Regions from separate parts of the Flexivirga aerilata genome, predicted to be linked through region 3. Evidence: predicted binding sites of a transcription regulator. Region 3 holds the regulator's gene; each other region holds the start of a gene.
What was found. Region 3 encodes LexA, which represses DNA repair genes until DNA is damaged. Its sites were predicted from a motif close to TCGAACANNTGTTCGA; they were not measured.

Region 1: HJ588_RS11255 (SAV_6107 family HEPN domain-containing protein) is a predicted target of LexA. The motif match lies at 3,272-3,287, and genes of this name have one in related genera.
Region 2: HJ588_RS04455 (HNH endonuclease signature motif containing protein) is a predicted target of LexA. The motif match lies at 3,238-3,253, and genes of this name have one in related genera.
Region 4: HJ588_RS18460 (HNH endonuclease signature motif containing protein) is a predicted target of LexA. The motif match lies at 2,374-2,389, and genes of this name have one in related genera.

Annotation. Positions count from the first base shown of each region.
Region 1 covers NZ_JABENB010000001.1:2,389,138-2,394,197, reverse strand. Annotated here, with positions in the region: gene HJ588_RS11275 (toprim domain-containing protein) at 1-1,144, opposite strand, end outside; gene HJ588_RS11270 (DUF7455 domain-containing protein) at 1,407-1,631, shown strand; gene HJ588_RS11265 (DUF456 domain-containing protein) at 1,705-2,187, shown strand; gene HJ588_RS11260 (DUF3040 domain-containing protein) at 2,197-2,643, opposite strand; gene HJ588_RS11255 (SAV_6107 family HEPN domain-containing protein) at 2,742-3,233, opposite strand; gene metF (methylenetetrahydrofolate reductase [NAD(P)H]) at 3,366-4,253, opposite strand; gene HJ588_RS11245 (polyprenyl synthetase family protein) at 4,322-5,060, shown strand, end outside.
Region 2 covers NZ_JABENB010000001.1:937,294-942,353, reverse strand. Annotated here, with positions in the region: gene HJ588_RS04470 (FecCD family ABC transporter permease) at 1-166, shown strand, start outside; gene HJ588_RS04465 (ABC transporter ATP-binding protein) at 163-930, shown strand; gene HJ588_RS04460 ((2Fe-2S) ferredoxin domain-containing protein) at 927-1,586, shown strand; gene HJ588_RS04455 (HNH endonuclease signature motif containing protein) at 1,796-3,172, opposite strand; gene HJ588_RS04450 (GNAT family N-acetyltransferase) at 3,279-3,776, opposite strand; gene HJ588_RS04445 (putative immunity protein) at 3,773-4,255, opposite strand; gene HJ588_RS04440 (enoyl-CoA hydratase/isomerase family protein) at 4,293-5,060, opposite strand, start outside.
Region 3 covers NZ_JABENB010000001.1:2,094,545-2,099,604, reverse strand. Annotated here, with positions in the region: gene nrdR (transcriptional regulator NrdR) at 111-623, opposite strand; gene HJ588_RS09900 (LysM peptidoglycan-binding domain-containing protein) at 1,073-1,489, opposite strand; gene lexA (transcriptional repressor LexA) at 1,814-2,533, shown strand; gene HJ588_RS09890 (Sir2 family NAD-dependent protein deacetylase) at 2,580-3,422, opposite strand; gene HJ588_RS09885 (GOLPH3/VPS74 family protein) at 3,490-4,149, opposite strand; gene HJ588_RS09880 (LysR family transcriptional regulator) at 4,275-5,060, shown strand, end outside.
Region 4 covers NZ_JABENB010000003.1:612,125-617,184, forward strand. Annotated here, with positions in the region: gene HJ588_RS18460 (HNH endonuclease signature motif containing protein) at 725-2,365, opposite strand; gene HJ588_RS20230 (GNAT family N-acetyltransferase) at 2,753-3,055, shown strand; gene HJ588_RS18470 (hypothetical protein) at 3,040-3,600, opposite strand; gene pyrF (orotidine-5'-phosphate decarboxylase) at 3,661-4,533, opposite strand; gene HJ588_RS18480 (beta/alpha barrel domain-containing protein) at 4,526-5,060, opposite strand, start outside.

The sequences.
Region 1 (5,060 bases), 290 kb from region 3:
CCACCGCGGTCAGGCCGGCGAGGATGTCGTCCTTCTCGACCTTGTCATTGCCCACCTTGAGGCGGCGCGAGTTGACCTCGAGCTGCTTGCGGAAGACCTTCAGCAGCGACTGCTCGAAGCCCGCGACGTGCGTGCCGCCCTTGGGCGTGTCGATGACGTTGACGAACGACTTGAGCTTGGTGTCGTAGCCGGTGCCCCAGCGCACCGCGACGTCGACGCCGCAGAGGCGCTCGACCTCGGTCGGCGTCATGTGGCCCTGGGCGTCCAGCACCGGGACGGTCTCGGTGAAGGTGGCTTCGCCCTGCAGCCGCCATACGTCGGTCAGGCCCGGGTCCGGGGCCAGGAACTCGGTGAACTCCGAGATGCCGCCGTCGTGCCGGAAGACCTCTTCGACCGGGCCGTCCGCGCCCGGTGTGTCCGGCAGACCGCGCTCGTCGCGCACGACGATCGTCAGGCCGGGGATCAGGAACGACGTCTGACGCGCCCGGGCGATCAGGCTGTCGTAGTCGAGCCGGGCGTCGCGCAGGAAGATCTGCGGGTCGGTCCAGAACCGGATGCGGGTGCCGGTGACGCCGCGCTTGGCCTTGCCGACCACGCGCAGCTCACTGCCCGCGGTGAACGGCTGGAACGGCGAGTCGGGCGAGGGCCCGGCCTTGCCGTCGTCGAAGATGCCGGGCTCGCCGCGCCGGAAGCTCATCGCGTAGGTCTTGCCGCCCCGGTCGACCTCGACGTCGAGGCGGCTGGAGACGGCGTTGACCACCGACGCGCCGACGCCGTGCAGACCACCGGAGGCGGCATAGGACCCGCCGCCGAACTTGCCGCCGGCGTGCAGCTTGGTGAAGACCACCTCGACCCCGGTCAGGCCCGTGCGCGGCTCGATGTCGACGGGGATGCCCGCGCCGCGGTCCGCGATCGACACCGACCCGTCGGCGTGCAGGGTCACGAGGACATGGTCGCCGCGGTCGGCGAGCGCCTCGTCGACGGCGTTGTCGATGATCTCCCAGACGCAGTGCATCAGCCCCCGGGAGTCGGTGGACCCGATGTACATGCCCGGGCGCTTGCGGACGGCCTCGAGTCCTTCGAGCACCTGCAGATGCCGGGCGGTGTATTCGCTCTCGGACGTCGTGGACGGACTGGCGGTCACAGGGGGAACTCCTCATCGCGCGGGTGAGCGGCCCGCCTCACGCTTGGCTCGATCGAAGGGTAACCGCCGGGCCGGACAACTGCGCGCAGGCTCGCGCCGCACCGCCCGGGAACGCCCCGCCGTACCTGCTCGTCGGACGGGGTGAGAACCTGTGAAGCAGGCCACACAGCAAGAATGTGCACGTCGGGAATCCCTTCGCATGATTGACTGTTGACCACTTCGACGACGGGATCGGGTGCGAGCCCGAAACCGCAACGAGAGGATGATTACCGTGACCACAGCCCTTGCCCCGACATTGACCACATCCGATCGCTGCGACCGCTGCGGTGCGCAGGCCTTCATCCGTGCGCGACTCAGCTCCGACCAGGACCTGCTCTTCTGCGCCCACCACGGCCGTGAGCACATCGACAAGTTGCGGGAGATCGCCGAAGAGGTCATCGACGAGACCGACCGACTCCAGGCGGAGCCGACGGTCGTCGACGCCTGACCCTCTCTGCAAGACCACGCCGAAGGCGGCGCGCCCCACCGGGGTGCGCCGCCTTCGTCATACGCTGACGGCCATGGACCCCGTCACCGTCCTCTCCGGCGCCATGATCGTCGTCGGCATCCTCGGCCTGATCGTGCCGGTGCTGCCCGGACTGCTCCTCTGCCTGGCCGGCGTGCTGCTCTGGGCGTGGCACGTGGGCAGCGCGACGTCGTGGACGGTCTTCGGGGTGTGCGTGGCGGTGGCGGCGGTCGGCTGGGTGGTGCAGTACACGGTGCCGAACCGGCGGCTGAAGCAGGCCGGCGTGCCGGGGCTGGCCAAGCTCGCGGGCCTGGTCGGTGCCGTGGTCGGCTTCTTCGTGATCCCGTATGTCGGGCTCTTCATCGGCTTCGTGGTCGGCGTCTACCTGGCCGAGCAGGTGCGCCTGCGCAACGCCGGCCGGGCGTGGGCGGCCACGAAGGCGGCGGTGCGGGCCGTGCTGACCAGCATCGGCATCGAACTCGCCGCGGCCGTGCTGGTCTCGTGGATCTGGGTGGCGGGGCTGCTGCTCACGAAGTGAGCGGGCCGGTCACCAACCCTGCTCGCGGCGCTTGTCCCAGCGCTGCTCGAGACGCTCCATGAAGCTGCCGCTCTGGGCGGCGGTGGTGCCGCGATGACGGCGGCCGGAGCCGGAGGCGGCGACGATCGACCCGTCGTCCTGCACGGTGCCGAACTCGCGGCCCTTGCCCGGGGCGAAGGCGTAGGCGCCGGCGGCGACCATCACCGCGAAGCCGACCACGCCGAGCCAGATCTGGGTGATCGTGACGCCGACGAGCACCAGGGCGAGCCCGGCGAGCACGCCCACCACACCGATTGCGATGCGGCGTCGCAGCTTGCTGCGTCCCGGATGCGCCACCATGTGCGAGGCGAACTTGGGGTCCTCCACCTTGAGCGCCTGCTCCATTTGATCGAGTAGGCGCTGCTCGTGCTCCGAGAGCGGCACGTTGACCTCCCAATGTCGCGCGGTCGCCGCCACGCGGCGATCGGTCTGTCGGATCGATCCGGCAGTTCGTTCCTTCAAGGATAGTTCGCCCTGCTACCAAGCGGTAGTCACCTGCCCGCTTGGGGCAAAGCCTAAACAGCTTCGGAGATGTGTGGGTGCCCAACTACCGAAAGAGTTGGCACCGGCGCCACGCACGCGGTGAACGACTCCATCATCGGCAAACCGAGGTGGGTGAGGACCAGCTCCAGGAATGCCTCCACCTGCCGCACCAGGTCGTCGGCCTCCCTCGTGCTGACCTCGGCGGCCCCGCGCTCGAGCAGCTGCCGCCGCGCCGCGGTGCCTTCGAAGAACTGCGCCCACTCCGACAGTTCCGGAGCGACCGCCGGCAGCACCGACCAGACGTTGCGCGGGCGGGATCCGGCGGTGCGCCGCGCGTCGGCGGCCAGCACGGCGGCGGCCGCCCGCAGCGCGGCCAGGTGCGCGAGCCGGTAGCGCTCGTCCGCACTGGTGGCATGGCAGGCCTGCAACAGGCCGGTGCGGGTGCGGTCGATCAGGTCGAGCACGGCACCGGCGACGGGGGCGCCGGAGTGGACAGAACGGGCGGGTCGGGCGGAACGGCGCATGGGAGGTCTCCTCGAATCGTTGCCTGCACGAGCAGTGCACGAACAAATGTTCGATTCGAGAAGGTAGTCGCCGGCACCGACAACCGACGTATGGCGGCGCGTGCGAGGCGTGGTGAGCTCAGCTCACACGGTTCACACGAAGCTGTTCTGCCGCAGGTTGTCGAAGACCTCGAGCGTCGCGGTCGACTTGTTCATGGTGATGAAGTGGATGCCCGGGGCTCCTTCGCGCAGCAGGCGCTCGGAGTGCTCGGTGCAGATCGCGATGCCCTCGCGGCGCACGGCCGCCTCGTCGTGGCTGACCGCGTCGATCCGGGCGACGACGTCGGCGGCGAGCGGCTGGCCGTTGAGCTCGGTGAGGCGCTGCAGCTGACCGGCCGCGGTCACCGGCAGCAGACCGGGGATGATCGGCAGGTCGCACCCGCGCGCGGCGACCAGGTCACGCAGGCGCAGGTAGGCGTCGACATCGGTGACCATCTGGGTGATCGCGAACGACGCACCGGCCTCGGCCTTGCGGACCAGGGTGTCGGCGTCGGCCGTCAGGTCGTTGGACTCCGGGTGCTTGTCCGGGAAGGCGGCGACGCCGACGGTGAAGTCGCCGAGCGAGCGCACCAGGGACACCAGCTTGTCGGCGTGGTCGAGCCCCTCGGGGTGGGCCACCCACTCCCCGGCCGGGCCGCCGGGTGGGTCGCCGCGCAGTGCCAGCACGTTGGTGACGCCGACCGAGGCGTACTCCCCCACGATCTGCCGCAGTTCGGCGACCGAGGAGCCGACGCAGGTCAGGTGCGCCATCGTGGTGAGCGTCGTCTCCTGCTCGATGCGACCGGTGATGCGCACGGTGCGGTCACGGGTGGAGCCGCCTGCGCCATACGTGACGGAGATGAAGGTGGGGTTCACCTGCTCGATCCGGCGCACGGAGTTCCACAGCATCGCCTCGGCCTTCTCGGTGCGCGGCGGCATGAACTCGAAACTGAAGCTGGGGCCGTCCTCTGCCAACAGTTGCGGGATGGGGCGCGGCGTCATGCCGGTGATTGTAAGGACAGCGCGGCCAATTAGGCTCATCCCGACCACGCTTCGAAAAGGACCGACCCTTGCCCTCCGCCGACCTCGCCGACCTGCGCGCGCGGGTGCAGCGCGCACTCGACCGCGAGCGCCAGCACCAGCAGCAGGTGCTGACTCCCCTCGGCCCGGACATGACCGATCTGCTCGACGCGGTCTTCGACCTGCTGAGCGGCGGCAAGCGGCTGCGCGCGGGCTTCCTCTACTGGGGCTACCGCGCCGCGGGCGGCGCCGACAGCGATGCGCTCGTGCGTGCGGCGATGTCGCTGGAAGTCTTCCAGGCCGCCGCGCTCCTGCACGACGACGTGATGGACGACTCCGACGTGCGCCGCGGTATGCCTGCAGCCCACCGCCGGCTCGCGGCCGCGCACCGGGAGCGCGGGCTCGCCGGCGACGCCGGCCGTTTCGGGGAGGCCGGTGCCATCCTGGCCGGCGACCTGTGCCTCAACTGGACCGACGAGATCTACACGACCAGCGGCCTGCCGCAGGAGGAGCTGCTGCGCGGCCGCACCGTCTTCGACACGATGCGCACCCAGCTGATGGGCGGCCAGTATCTCGACGTGGTCGAGGCCGCGCAGACCTGGCAGGGTGTGCCGACCGAGGAGCGAATCGCCCGGGCCCGCAAGGTGATCCGCTTCAAGAGTGCGAAATACACGGTGGAGCAGCCGCTGCTCATCGGTGCCTCCTGCGCCGGTGCCGACGAGCGCACGTTCGAGGCGCTGTCCGCCTACGGGCTGGCGCTCGGCGAGGCCTTCCAGTTGCGCGACGACC
Region 2 (5,060 bases), 1.2 Mb from region 3:
CCTGTTGCCCGCCTCGGCGATCTGCGGTGCGTTGCTGATGCTCTGGTCGGACACTGCGGCGCGCACTCTCGGCGGCGGTAGCGAGATCCCGATCGGCGTGGTGACGGCCGCGGTCGGCACCCCGGTGCTCATCGTGCTGTTGCGCCGTCAGGCTCGGCGCGCATGAGGGTCGAGATCGACCGGATCGGTTGGGACGCAGGAGATTCCGCGATCGTCGATGACGTCACGGCGACGCTCGAGGCGGGGTCGTTCACCGCCGTCGTCGGCCCGAACGGATCCGGCAAGACCACCCTGCTGCACCTCGTCGCCGGCCTGCGACGACCTGCTCGCGGCGAGGTCCGGTATGACGGAAAACCCTTGCGCGACCTACCTGCTCGGGAGCGGGCGCGGTCGACCGCCCTGCTGGAACAACAGCCCGACACCTCACTCGAGCTCAGCGTGCGCGACGTCGTCGCCCTGGGACGCATCCCGCACGTGGGCCGCTGGCCGGGAGCCCTGGACGAGGGAGCGCAGCTTGTGCCGGCCGCGATGCGGGAAGCCGATGTCGTGCACCTGGCGCACCGCACGTGGTCGACCCTGTCGGGCGGGGAGCGTCAGCGCACGCAGCTTGCGCGGGCGTTGGCGCAGCAGCCGCGGCTGCTGTTGCTGGACGAGCCGACCAACCACCTGGACCTGCAGCACCAGTTGTCACTCCTGGAAACTGTTGCGCGACAGGGGATTACGACAATGGCGGTGCTGCACGATCTCGACCTGGCGGCGGCATTCTGCCCACGGATCATCGTGATGTCGCAGGGCCGGGTGGCCGCGTCGGGCGACACCGAAGCAGTGCTGACGGCCGGCCTGGTCGACACGGTCTTCGGGGTGTGCGCGACGGTCGAGCGCACCGACCGGCTGCGAATCTCCTGGTCGCGCCAGGGTGCGGGCCGATGACGGATCAGCGGCTGGTGCTGGTCAGCCTGACCGGGCTCGACGACGACCACCTGGCCGAATTGTTCGCCACCGCAGATGATCTCGGGGCGACCGTCGCCTGCTTGCAAGGTGGCGGCCCGAGCCTCGTGGGCGTGCTGGACGCGATCGCCGCCGAGGCGGTGGGCACGTCGGTGCGCCTCGTCGCGGCGGCGCGCACGACCTCCCACACCGGCCGATCCTGGCTCGGCCGGGTTGCCGGCCACTGGGTGCGCACCCGCGGTGTGCTGCAAGTCGAGGTGGCGGGCGGCCTGTCCCGTGGTTTCGGGGTGGCCGCGGTGCGAGCGGCGTGCGCAACGGAAGCACGCGCGGTCACCGGAGCCGAGGCGCCGCTGGAGAGCCCGGCGTGGGAGGAAGCTCCGCCATACCGTCGTCACGTGCTGGTGTGCCGTGGCCCGCGCTGCAATGCCAAGGGTGCGGAGGAGACCTCGGCCGCGCTGACCGACGAGCTGACTCGCCGTGGGGTGCTCGACCGCGAGGTGCTGGTGGCGCTCACCGGCTGCCTCTATCCGTGCAACGGGGCGCCGGTAGTGGTGAGCCATCCGGACAATCGTTGGTATCGGCACGTCGGCGCGGATGACGTGCGGCGCATCGTCGAAGAGGACCTGCTCGGCGATTGACCCGCGCTTACCCGTCATGCGAGCCGTCATCTTGAGCCGTCATCTCCTGCGGCGCGAGCTCGTGCGGGCGGGCCGCGCACAACCAGCGGATGAACAACCGGATCGGTCCGCTCTGAGTTCTTTCCGACGGGTCGCTGCTGACACGGTCTCTGCTGACGGGCGCCTGCCGCCGAACAAAGTCGCGCAATCGATCGACCGACGCAGTTCAGCTATGCCGCCGCGTGGGTGTGGCTGGGCATGCGGCCGGGGGTGAGGTCCCAGGTGACGCCGTCGGGGCGAACCTGTGCCATGAACCCGTGGCGGTGGACTTCCTGGTGGTGCCGGCAGCACAGCATGGCCGAATTGGTCAGGCTGGTTTCCCCGCCGGCCCACCACGGGATCACGTGATGGACTTCGCAGAAACCCGGTGGCCGATCGCACCCGGGGAAGGTGCACCCGCCATCGCGTATGACGACAGCCGCGCGTAAACCCTTGGTGACCAGGCGTTCTCGCCGGCCCACATCCAACGGCTGACTCGGCCCACCCAACACTGCCGGGATCAGCTCCGCGTCACACGCTGCCCGCCGGGCCGCTCCGGCGTCGAGCACGTCACCGGTGGGTGTGGTTGCCCCACCAATCCCCTGGGTAAGGGCGCTCAGGTCCATGGTCAGCAGGATTGTCGCCGCCGACCCGACGGGCGCGACCTCACCGGCAGCAACTTTCGCGCCCGCAGCGATCAGCTCCATCAACGCATCCGCCCGGCGCTTGCCCGGAGTCCGCTCGTCCCGCACGGACTCGCCAGTGCCAGTGCCGGCAGCGGCCGCCGCGGCGGGGTCTGCGGTCAGGGAAGCGGGCCGTGGTGCGGACCCGGCGGTGATCGCCGCCTTCAACACCGCAGCATTCGCCGGCGCCAACTCCGCGACCAACCGGGTCATCCCAGTAGCGGTCGTACCCCAGGTCAGGGTTTCGACCTGTTCGAGTTTCGCGTCCTGTGCTGAGAGTGCTTCGGTGGCGTAGGTCGCCAGGATCTTCCGGGTCAATGCCTGCACACCCTTGGCGCCGAGTGCCGGGTCGAGTTGCAGGAACCACGCCAGCACTTCATCCCGGTCCGCCGAAGGGATGACCGGCGCGACCTTGTCCGCATTCGTCAACGCCGCTCGCGCGGTCGACACCGTGCACGACCCACGTGCGACCGCTGCCGCGATGACCGCGTTCTTCCGCTCCCGGCACGCCTCCGCCACCACCGCGATCGACTTCGCCTCCACCGGTTCGATCGGCACCCCGGACGCTTCGGCGTGACGGCATACCCACTGGGTGGTGTTCGCCGCCGTCGAACCCGCAACCGTCCCACGGTCAACCGCTTCCACAGTGGCGACGGTCGCAAGCTGCGCGAACCGGCCCGACAGTCCCAGCAGGGTTTCGGTCAGTGCCTCCAACTGCTCCTCCCCGAGCTGATGCACCACCTCCGGCACCTCATCCAGCAACGCCGCAAGCTCCCGCACTCGCTCCAACACGACCGGCCCGCGCCCCGGCTCAACCGGCACCCGCGATGCCTCACCCGGCACGCCCGGACACTCGGGCAGCGGCACAGCAGAATCGAGAGACATGGCCCGAATCTCCCTCCGCCGCAGTGGGTTTCGTCGTGCCACCAGAATACCGTCGATCGGCATAATTGTACATATGTTCGACACAAGTTTCCGGCGCACCGCTGCGTCATCCGCCGCCGAACACCATGAGGTGGGTCGGCCGCCCGTGGTCGACACCCTGCTGGCCCGTCATCACGAACCCGGCTGCCTGCCAGGCCCGCACCGCACGCTCGTTGCCGACCGCCGGGTCGACGGTGAGCGGCCGCCAGCCCAGCGCGTCGAGTGCGACCGCGAGGGCTCGAGCCACGCGCGGTCCGATGCCCCGGCCCTGCGCGGGTGCAGCGATGAAAAGGTCCAGACCACAGGCAGATTCGTCCTGCCACGCCTGCAGATAGCCGACCGGCTCGGCCCCCTCGACCACCAGGTATGACGCAACCCGCGGCGCCCTGCGGCCGGTGTACTTGGCGAGCACCTCGGCGACCGAGAGCGGCGTCCCGCCCCAGCCCTCGTGCACCTCCGGCGCCTGCGTCCAGCCGCTGATCAACTCTGCGTCGGCGTCGGTCGCGGGCCGTAGCGAGAGGGTGTCGTCGACCCGCAGCGCCTCGGGATAGCGACGCACGGTCACCCGAACACCGACCAGCAGATCTCGTTGCGCCTCCGCTGGTCCTCGAGCACGAGGTCCCGCACCGCGTCGGGCAATTGCTCGCGCTGCCAATGACCTTCGGCAGCCCCGGCGGCTGCCTCCATCCCCTTGGGCGCCGCCGCGCGCACCGCCTTGATCGCGTATGCCGCAGCGCCCAGGTCGTGCTCGGCGACGTGCGCGACGACGCCGGCCTGACCCGCGGCATACGCCGCAAACCGGGGCGCGCCCCGCAGGGGACGGGCGGCGCCCATCGCGTGGCCGCCGGCCGCGCGCGACGTCATCATGCCGACCTCCCCTCGCGACCACGCGCGGATCTGCTCGATCGCCTCGCGCGGTCGCGGGTCGTCCGGCCGCTTGGACTCGAAGAGCGGCAGCACGCGTTCGGCGCAGTCGGCCGCCCACAGTGCGAGCAGTCGATGATGCTCGTCGGTGAGCGTGCCGCCGCGACGGATCGTGATCATGCGCGGATCACGCACCTTCGGGAGGATCACCGGTCGCTCACCGCCACCGAAACTCCGGCGCCCGCCGCTCGGCGAAGGCGGCGATGCCCTCCTGCGGGTCACCAGACCGCACCATCACGTCCTGCCAGTGCGTCGCAGTGGCGACCGCGCCGAGCGGCCCGTCGACGCCATACGCCGTCGCCGCGTCGACGATCGCCTTCGCTGCACGAATGCTCAGCTGCGAGCGTGCCGTGATAGTCTCGAGCAGCGACGCGACGACGTTGTCGAGCGCGTCCGACTCGGCGAGTTCGTTGACCAGCCCGATGCGCCGCGCCTCGTCGGCGAGCATCAGGTCGCCGGTGAACAGCAGCTGCTTGGCGTATGCCGGGCCGACCGCCGCCACGAGACGCGCCGTCGTGCGTGGCGGGTAGAAGACCCCGATCTTGGCCGGGGTGACGCCGAATCTGGCGGTATTGCTCGCGATTCGCAGATCGCACGCCAATGCCAGCTCGACGCCGCCGCCGACGCACGCGCCGCGGATTGCGGCCACCGTCGGCTTGGCGAAGGCGGCCAGCGCTTCCTCGGCGCGCTCGGGCGGGGACAACGCCATACCGGAATCGTCTGGGGTCACAGGAGATTCGATGCCGAGGGTGCCGACGAGCGACGTGATGTCGGCGCCGGCGCAGAAGTGCTCCCCGGCGCCGGTCAGCACCACAGCGAGCACGGACGCGTCCTGCTCGAGCTCGGCGAGCAGCGGCGGCAGCGAGTCCCACATGCGAGTGGTCATCGCGTTGCGCTTCGCGGGATTGTGCAGCGTGATCGTCGC
Region 3 (5,060 bases):
TGCTTGCTACTGGTCGTTCATCGACGGTGTTCATACGGGTGTTCACGCGCGGTGTTCGTGCGTAGTCCCCGTGGGCGGCGCCGGTCGCACACCGCCCACACGTCAGCCACTCATGCATTGTCCGTGCGACCACCGACAGCGGTTTCCCGGACAGCGCCCGGCTCGACGCCGGTCGCCTCCCGCTCGGCGCGCAGCAGGGTGATCGCGGCCTCGAAGTCCTCCAGGCCCTCGAAGGCCTGGTAGACGCTCGCGAACCGCAGGTAGGCCACCTCGTCGAGGCTGCGCAGCGGGCCGAGGATCGCCAGACCGACGTCGTGGGCGTCGATCTCGGCGGCACCCTGGGCCCGAATGGACTCCTCCACCTGCTGGGCGAGCAGGGCGAGGTCGTCCTCGCTGACCGGACGGCCCTGGCAGGCCTTGCGCACGCCGACCAGCACCTTGCCCCGGCTGAACGGCTCGCTCGCGCCGGAGCGCTTGACCACCGTCAGGCTGGCGGTCTCCATGGTGGAGAACCGCTTGCCGCAGTTGGGGCACTGCCGGCGACGCTTGATGCAGGTGCCGTCCTCACTGGTGCGACTGTCGACGACGCGGCTGTCGTCGTGCCGGCAGAACGGGCAGTGCATGGCGGTCCTCCTCGGAAGCTGTCGCGGGGTCGTGCAGGTGTGGCCATCCCGGCGATCAAGCACCGGAAAAACCCGCTCCCTGTGGATGAAGGTGTGGGTATCCGGTGGATGACTTGGGGATGACGTGTGGACTAGATGTGGATGAATCCCAACGATGTAACTACTAGATGTAGGGATGTTAGGCACCTGGACCACAAGCACGCAAGACGTCGGCGCGTCGCGTCGAATCTGCGCAGGTCAGCGGCCGATTGCGGGTGTGTCGTACGGCGTGTCGCGGGTCTCACCGGCTCGCAGTCGCCGCCGCAGCCGCACTTACCTGGCCACGCCGCACCTATCTGTCAACAACGGGCGGGCGCAGCACAATCCCGTGCTGCGCCCGCCCGTTCCATGAGCCCGGGACACGGTTGGACCCATGGCATGTGCTGCCGCCTCTCCGGCGGCAGAGTCGATCAGCGCGGCAGGCTGAGCCGCTGGCCGGCGTGGACCTGCAGCGAATTGAGGGAGTTGGCCTGCTGCACCTTGGTCACCGCGTCGCCCGTGGTCAGCTGCGGGTAGGCGCGATGGGCGACCTCGGACAGCGTCTGGCCCGGCTGGACCGTGACCGACGGCACGGCGGGCGCCGAGGGCGCCGCCCAGGCGCGGGCGACGAACGCCCCCGACAGGCAGAGGATCACGACCGCAGCCGCGACCAGCAGCCGGCGGCCGCGGGCGGTGAGGCGCACACCGATCTGCGCCGGCACCGCGCGCCGCTGCGGCACACCGGCCACGCTCGCCGTCGCACCGGCCCCGGTCGGCACCGACCGCAGGCGACGCCGCGGGCGCGGCGGGACGGTCGCCGGGATCTCCCACTGGGTGACTGCACTCATCTCTTCCTCCTGGACCATGGCCTTCGCCACTGCTGGCTGTTGCGAACGCGTGTGCGATAGGACCTCTGTACGATGTATAGCACGGACGTTCGACACTGTCGAGACACGCGTCGTACAGATGTTTGGCAACTGTGTCCGAACCCCATACTCTGGCTGCACGACGTTCTTCGCGAAGTTCTGGACGGGGTTCTGTACCAAGTTCTGCACGAAGATCAGACAAGCACCGACCACCGACAGCCCCTCGGCGGTCGCACGGGGATCGCGCCGAAACACTCCGAACGGCGCGGGTTTTCGTGGACACGGGGTCGATCAGGAGATGAGGCGATGGCGAAAGTTCACAAGCTGCCGGACCGGTCGGGTGAGAGCCTGACCACACGGCAGCGCAAGGTGCTCCAGGTGATCCGCAGCTCCGTCGCACGCCGCGGCTACCCGCCGAGCCTGCGCGAGATCGGCGACGCCGTCGGCCTCACCAGCCCCAGCTCGGTGGCACATCAGCTGACGATGCTCGAGCGCAAGGGTTATCTGCGCCGCGACCCCAACCGGCCGCGCGCCATCGAGGTCATCGACCCCGAGGCCGGTCGCGACGAGCGCGGCTACCGCGGTGGGTCGAGCGTGACCGCGGCCGACGAGACGAGCATCGACGAGACGGGCCTCGGCGACGAGCGCCCGTCGGCGTCATACGTGCCGGTCGTGGGCCGCATCGCCGCCGGCGGCCCGATCCTCGCCGAGGAGGTCGTCGAGGACGTCTTCCCGCTGCCCAAGCAGATCGTCGGCGAGGGCGACCTCTTCCTGCTCAAGGTGGTCGGCGACTCGATGGTGGATGCCGCGATCTGCGACGGCGACTGGGTCGTCGTGCGCCAGCAGCCGACCGCGAGCAACGGCGAGATCGTCGCCGCGATGCTCGACAACGAGGCGACGGTGAAGACCTTCAAGCGCACCCGCGGCAAGGTCTGGCTGCTGCCGCACAACGAGGCATACGAACCCATCGACGGCGACGACGCGACGATCCTCGGCAAGGTCACGGCGGTGCTGCGGCGGGTCTGAGCCGGCGCGAGTCACCAGCCCACCGCCCCCGCGCGCGTTCGGCGGTTCAGCCGGGCGCGCGGGCGAGGTCGGCCGCGAGAGCGGTCAGGGTGGCACCGAGCGGGGCGTCCACCCGCACGCTGACCTCGTCGTCGGTGGCGCGCGTCCACCCGTGCGTCACGATCGCCACCGGTATGCCGAGCCGAGCCGCGCGCCGGACGAATCGGTAGCCCGACATGACCGCGAGCGACGACCCGAGGACGAGCAACGAAGACGCGTTCTCGACATACGAAAAGCACTGTGCGACAAGGTCTTTAGCGACCGACTCGCCAAACATCACCACGTCCGGCTTGAGCAGATCCGATCCGCAGATGATGCAGTGCACGATGTGAAATCTGCTGATCAGCTCGTCGGCGATCGCGACGTCACCGTCCGGCCGCAGCGGGCCTTCCGCCGAGCGGTCGAAGTCAGGATTGGCGAGCGTCAGCCACTCGTCGACGGTCTCCCGGCGGTAGCGCTCCCCGCAGTGCATGCAGACGACATGGGTGAGGCTGCCGTGCAATTCGGCGACGCGGTCGGCGCCGGCGCTCTGGTGCAGCCCGTCGACGTTCTGGGTGATGATCGGCCCCAGTGCCCCGGCCCGCTGCAACTGCGCGAGGGCGACGTGCCCGGGGTTCGGCCGCGCCGCGGCGAAGCGCGGCCAACCGACATACGAACGCGCCCAATAGCGTTGGCGGGCAACCGGATCGGCGAGCAACTCCTGCGCCGTCATCGGCTGGAAGCGGCGATTGCCGTCCGGGCCGCGATAGTCCGGGATGCCGGACTCGGTCGACAGCCCCGCGCCGGTGAGAGCGACGACGCCGCCCGCGCGCAGCAGGTCGCGCAACGCGTCCGGGTCGGTGGTCACCACGCCTTCAAGCTCTCACATCGGGCGGAGGCGGAGATCTGCCGCCCCGGGGTCAGCCGGTCACGGCGGATCAGCTGTTCAGGGCGATGTTGGCCGCCACCGCCGAGGTCGCGAGTGCGGCGGACACTGCGTGCTGCGCGCTTCGGATCGCGGCCTCCGCGGCGCCGGCCGCCCAGTCCTGCGCTCCGACGGCCTTGGCGCGCTTCTTCAGCTCCCGGGCGGAGACGCCGAACTGCTCGGCGTAGTAGACGGTGGTCACTGCGTCTGCGGCGGTGAGCAGCGCGATCAGCGAGCCGCTGTGCAGGTCGGGCCGGGCGGTCCCGGCGAGCACCTGGCGGCCGGCGCGCAGCACCGCCTCCCGCCTCGCCGCGTCGACGACGGGATGCCTGGTCGGCCGCAGGAAGCCACCCAGGTCCCGGCGCACCGCGCCGTCGGCGACCAACCGGTCATAGACCCGGTCGGTCATCCCCTTGGCGAGCCTCGGCAGCACCTTCTCGGGCTTCTTGCCGGCACCCTGGGCGAAGATCGCGAGCGCATGATCGAGCAACGGGTCACCGCCCGGGCGCTCGTCGAGCACGACGAGCCGCGAGCCCTTGACCGCCACCCGCTGGTGGGCCGCGAGCTCGGTCAGCACCCCGCCGGCGAGCGCCAGGTCGAGCTGCGCACCACCGGCCAGGCGCTTGCCTGCGGGACTCGTCGCGGCGAGCAGGACTTCGCAGCAGATCAGCATGGTCCGACCGTATGCCGAAGACCCCCGTCATACATCAGCCCCGGGGCGGAGTTTCGCGCCCACCCCTTCGATTAGCGATCGACCGCAAGTGGCGATCATCAATAACATCGGGTTATTCTGGGGTCATGATTGATGCGGCAGGACTGCGGGTGATCAAGGCGATCCACGACGAGGGCAGCTTCACGGCGGCCGCCGCGTCGCTCGGCTACTCACAACCGGCGATCTCGCAGATGGTGCGCCGGCTCGAGGAGCGCACCGGCACCGTGCTCGTCGAGCGGCTCGGTCGCAACGTGCGGCTGACCGAGGCCGGGTCGGTGCTGGCACGGCATGCGGTGCCGGTGCTCTCGGCGCTGGACGCCGCGGAGTCCGAGGTCGCCGCCATCGCGGGACTGCGCGCGGGCCGGGTGCGGCTGATGGCGTTCCCCTCCTCCTCTTCGACGCTCGTGCCGCGAGCCCTCGCGCTGGTCAAGGAGCGATTCCCCGACGTGCACGTCAGCTTCACCGAGGCCGAGCCGCCCGAGTCGCTGGCCGCGCTGCGCTCCGGCGAGTGCGACGTCGCGGTCGCGTTCGCCTACGAGGGCACCGATCTCGCGCGCGGCGAGGAGGACCTCGACGCGTTCGTGACCCGCAAACTGCTCGACGACGAGGTGCGGCTCGCGGTGCCGATCGGCCACAAGCTCGCCAAGTCCAAGAAGGTCAAGCTCGCCGACCTCGCCGAGGAGCCCTGGATCGCCGGCTGTCCGCGATGTCGCGGCCACCTGCTGTCGCTCGCGGGACGGGCCGGCTTCACCCCGGACGTCGCCTTCGAGACCGAGGACTACGTCGCGGTGATGGGCCTGGTCGCCGAAGGTCTCGGCGTCTCGCTCATCCCGGATCTCATTCGCCGCTCGGCCAGCAACCCCGGCATCAAG
Region 4 (5,060 bases), on a different contig from region 3:
ACCCACGTCACGCTCGCTTACGAGATGAGCGCCTCCCGCATCTCGTTAAGCGATGGTGACCCCAGCGTCACGGTTGCTTACGAGACGAGGCCGCAAGCACGCTGACCACCTCACTCCCCGCATCTCGTAAGTAGAAGTGTCGCCAGCGTCACGGTTGCTTACGAGACGAGGCCGCCCGCGCGACCAGCGCCCCACTTCGCGCGTCCCGTAAGCGATGGTGATCCCAGCGTCACAGTTCCTTACGAGACGAGCGCCTCCCCGCATCCGTAAGCGATCGTGACCCCAGCATCACGGTTCCTTACGAGACGAGCGCCTCCCCGCATCCCGTAAGCGATGGTGACCCCAGCATCACGGTTCCTTACGACGAGACGAAGCCGCCCGCGCGACCAGCGCCCCACTCCCCGCTTCTCGTAAGCGATGGTGACCCCCGCATCACGGCTGCTTACGAGACGAGGCCGCCCGTGCGACCAGCGCCCCACTCCCCGCATCCCGTAAGCGATGGTGACCCCCGCATCACGGCTGCTTACGAGACGAGACCGCCCGCGCGACCAGTGCCCGCGCCCGCATCTCGTAAGCGATGGTGACCCCAGCGTCACAGTTCCTTACGAGACGAGACCACCCGCGCGACCAGCGCCCCACTTCCCGCATCTCGTAAGCGGAAGTGACGCCAGCGTCACGCTCTCTTACGAGATGAGCGCCTGGCGGCCCCTCACGAGATGAGCAGTCACGCCGTACTGGCGCGTGGCGCGGGTTGGTCGCCGGGGCGGGTGAGGTAGGTGTACCCGCCGGGGCTGATCCAGGTGCAGCTGCCGTCGTGGGTCATCGTGACCTGCCAGCCGCCTTCGTGCTTGGCGCGGTGGTGGTGCCGGCAGAGGCACTGCAGGTTGAAGGCAGCTGTCGGGCCGTCGGGATAACGGACAACGTGGTCGATGTCGGTCATCGTGGCCGGCCGGGTGCAACCGGGGAAACGGCAGTGCTGGTCGCGGGTGCGGATGTGCCGGGCGAGCCTAGCGCCGGGCGTGTAGGAGTGGCAGGCGGTTTCGGCAACGACACCGGTCGCGGAGTCGACCAGTGCACGGCTTGCCGTGGTGCCGAGCAAACCAGCGAGAGCGCGGACTGCGTCGGCGGGAACGGTGCCGATGCCGGGGACGAGCACGTCACCGATCGAGCACTGCGGTGTGCGGTCAGGCGGCTCGCCCGGTGGACCGAGATACAAACCCGGTGTCGCGAGGAGGCGTTCGACCTCTTCCTCGAGCAGCGCCTCGGGTGTGTGGTGGACGTAGTCGAGCCAGTCGTCGAGGTCCGCCGGGTCCGGGATCGCCGCGGCATCGGTGGTGGCGACGCCGCCGATGGTCATGAGTTGTCGATGACGCGCGTCGATGTCGGCGACCTGGTCCAGGTAGTCCTCGGCAGTGATTGGGGACTCGGCGCCGACCTGCACGTGCACCTGACCCGCCGATTGCGCCGGCTCCTTGGAGTCGTCGCCCGCTGCGGCACCGGGCGCAACTGTGCCGGACGGGGCGGATGGGGTGTGGAACGGGACGTGCAGCACCAACTCGGTCCTCACCTGCACGTCGGAAAGCAACAGGTCGGTCAGGGCGTCGAGCCGGTGCTCGCCGATGGTCTTGCCGGTGGTCGTCGATTCGTTGAGCAGGCGGGCGTGGGTGTTGATGGCTGCCATCACCTTTGCCGCATCCAACGCCGGCATGACGGCGGTGAGGCTGGACATGCCCGGCTCCCAGTGCGGTTCGCAGGTGACGTTGGTGCACTCACGGCGACGATCCACCGCGGCCCGGTCGGCCTCCACCGGTGCGTGCTTGGCCCGGAGCCGTCGCGCCCTCCGGGTGAGTTTGGTGGAGGTCCACGCTTCGGGGTCCTCATCGAGCAGCTGATCCTCGATGACGCTGGCGACGGCCGGTCCATCTGCGAGCACGCCGGCAACGGCGGCGACCTTGCGGCCGTCCATGACGCCGGCTCCGGCACGATCCAACAGGCGCGGTGCGTGCCGGACGGCGTCGCCGGCTTCGACGAGCCGATTACCGGCTTGCCGATCGGACCAGCCCAGCCGGGCACCGACTTCCAACGGGGTCCAGCTGTCCGGGCAGTCCGGATGCTTGCGCAACTCGTTGGCTGCCAGCCGATCCAGGCACACGGTCTGCGTCGCCCAGGCGGAGTTTTGCACCTGCTGCGTCGCGCGCACCCGGTCGAGCAACTCGACGTCCGACGGGCCGGCGGCGTCTGCTCCTGCGTCATCCCTCACCGTGTCGAACGCGGCCCGCAGCAACACCTGCGCAGCCTCCAAGAGCTCGCCGGTGGAGGCACCGGAGATCACCTCTGGGGTGAGTGCTCGGTGCAGGTCCGCCATACCCCACATCATACACCTGTTCGAACGCCGTAGAAAGTGATTCGCTGAGTCGATTGCGAGCATTTGCAGTCTGATTCACCCCTCACGTGGCTCCCCTGCTCGCTGCCACCTCCCCAACTCGTGAGCGATAGTGACCCCAGCGCCACGGGTGCTGACGAGATGCGCCTGCAGCCCAGCAGACTGTGCACATGCATCTCGAGCCCCGCCCAGCAACCGCCGCTGACGCCCCGGCCATCCACGAGCTGCGCCGGACGCTCGCGATCGGACTGCTCGATCGCGGCATCGATCAGTGGCGCCCCGGACGATGTCCCGCTGGAAACCATCCGAGCGCAGGTCGCCGCCGGAGAATGGTTCGTCGTCGCCGGCACGGGCACGATCATCGGGACCGTGCGCTACCTGCATCGCGACGACGACGTCTGGCCCGGCGACGAGACCCCGGCGGCATACGTGCACGGGCTCATGCAACGTGACGCACCCGGGCTCGGCGCACACCTGCTCCGCTGGGCCGCACGACGCGCCGCCGACGAGGGCCACTCCCGGCTCCGGCTCGACTGTGTCGACACGAACCACGCTCTGCGCAATTACTATGCAGCGCAAGGATTTCGGGAGGTCGGACGCCGCGCCTTCGAGGACCGGCAGTGGCACCCGGTGGCGCTCTTCGAGAAGCCAGTCGCTCAGGCTACGACGTAGTCGAGCAGGTCGGCGATCGGTGGTGGCACCCGATCGAGCGGTATGGCGCCGGCGGCCTCGCCCGCGAAGAGTTCCTTGCGGCCGGAGGTCGTCCCCACGAAGCGGTGCAGCTGGTCGACGATGGGCTGGGACTGCCAGGCCGGCTGCCGGCAGAAGGTGGCGAAGCGCTCGCCGAGCCCGAGGCGGTCGAGCAACGACATACACCCCGGGACGCCGAGCCCGCGGATGAGTTCGTCCTCCAGGTCGCGATCGCACACGAAGAAGCCGCGCGCCGCGAGATCGCCCATCACCTGCACGTCGGGGTGGAAGCGCCGCAGCGCACGCACCACCACGTCGACCTCGCCTCGGTCGCAGAGCCCCGCGGCGCGGGTGACCTCCGGCCGGATGCTGAGCCGCTCGAGGCGGCCACCGATGTTGGTCACACCGCCGAGGTCGACCAGCTCCACCCCGTCCAGCTCGCCCGCGGCACGCCTGCGAGCGAATGACGCGACGGCGACGACGTCACTGCGCCCCTCGAGCAGGACGACGGTCGGTGGCGGTGGCACCCGCTCATCCTGCGCCGAACGACGTGGGGGCGCCACCGAATTCACTCGGTCAGCTGGCGTTCAGTCTGTCAGCTCCCGCGCCTCGTCCTGCACGCGCCGCAGCGCGTCACGCAGCGAGTCCACGTCCGGACCCGCCGCGAGCACCGCCCGCGATGTCGTCGGGAGCACCAGCCGGCTCGCCGCCCCGAAGCCGGCGGCGATGTCGCCGATTGTGGCGCCCTGAGCGCCGAAACCGGGCGCCAGCAACGGTGCCCGCGAGTCGAGCAGCCGCTCGGTCAGCCCGAGGGCGGCGATGTCCTTGCCCACGGTCGCGCCGACCACCATCCCGACATCGCCGAACTCACCGGCCGCGGCGAGAGCGTTGTGTTCGCCGACCGCGTCGATCACGGCTCCGGCGACGGTCTCGCCCTCCCAGGTCGCGTGCTGGACGGACGCGCCCTCCGGGTTCGACGTCAGCGCGAGCACGAAGACACCCCGTCCCGTGCGGGCCGCGATGTCCAAAGCCGGTGTGAGAGAACCGAATCCGAGGTAGGGGCTCACCGTGACGGCATCGGCACGCAGCGGCGAGTCGTCGCCGAGATATGCCTCGGCATACGCCTGCATGGTGGAGCCGATGTCCCCGCGCTTGATGTCGAGGAGGCTGAGCGTGCCGGTCTCGCGCAGACCGCAGAGCGTGTCCTCGAGCACCTCCACACCAGCGGCGCCGAAGCGCTCGAAGAACGCTGACTGCGGCTTCACCATCGCGACCGCGCCACCGAACGCATCGACCGCGGTCTCGGCGAACCGGCGCAGCCCGCGCACCGACACCGGCAGCTCCCACTGCTCCAGCAGCGACGGATGCGGATCGATGCCCACACAGATCGGCCCGTGCTCGCCGATCGCCGCACCGAGCCGAATGCCGAAGGGTTCCAACGGTTTTGGTGTGTCAGTCATGATGTGCCCGCCCGATCAGATCTTTCACAGATGGTATGCCGAGCCGCTCGCACTCCGCGAGCAGGCCCGTGCTGACCCGCTCCGCGGCGGAGGGGTCGTGAAGGAGTGCGCTGCCCAGCTGGACCGCCGACGCACCGGCCGCCAGCGCCTGCACCGCGTCCCCCGCGTGAGCGATGCCGCCGACCGCCACGACGGCGACATTGGGCAGTCTCCCGGACAGCACCGCTGCCCGCAGGTCCCACACCGCCCGCAGCGTGATCGGCAGGATGGCCGGCCCGGACAGGCCCGTCACGTCGGGCGTCAGGCGGGGCCGCAGCGTCGGCAGATCGATCGCAAGAGCCCGCAGCGGACTGGTCACCACCAGCCCGGTGGCGCCGGATTTCACACAGCCCCGGGCGATTTCGACCAGATCGTGCACGTCCGCGCTCAGCTTGGCGAAGAGCGGCAGGTCGCGCGGCAGCTGCTCCCGCACCCGCGCGATGACCTTGGTCGCCCCGAATGCGTCGTGCGCGAACGGCCGGCCGTCG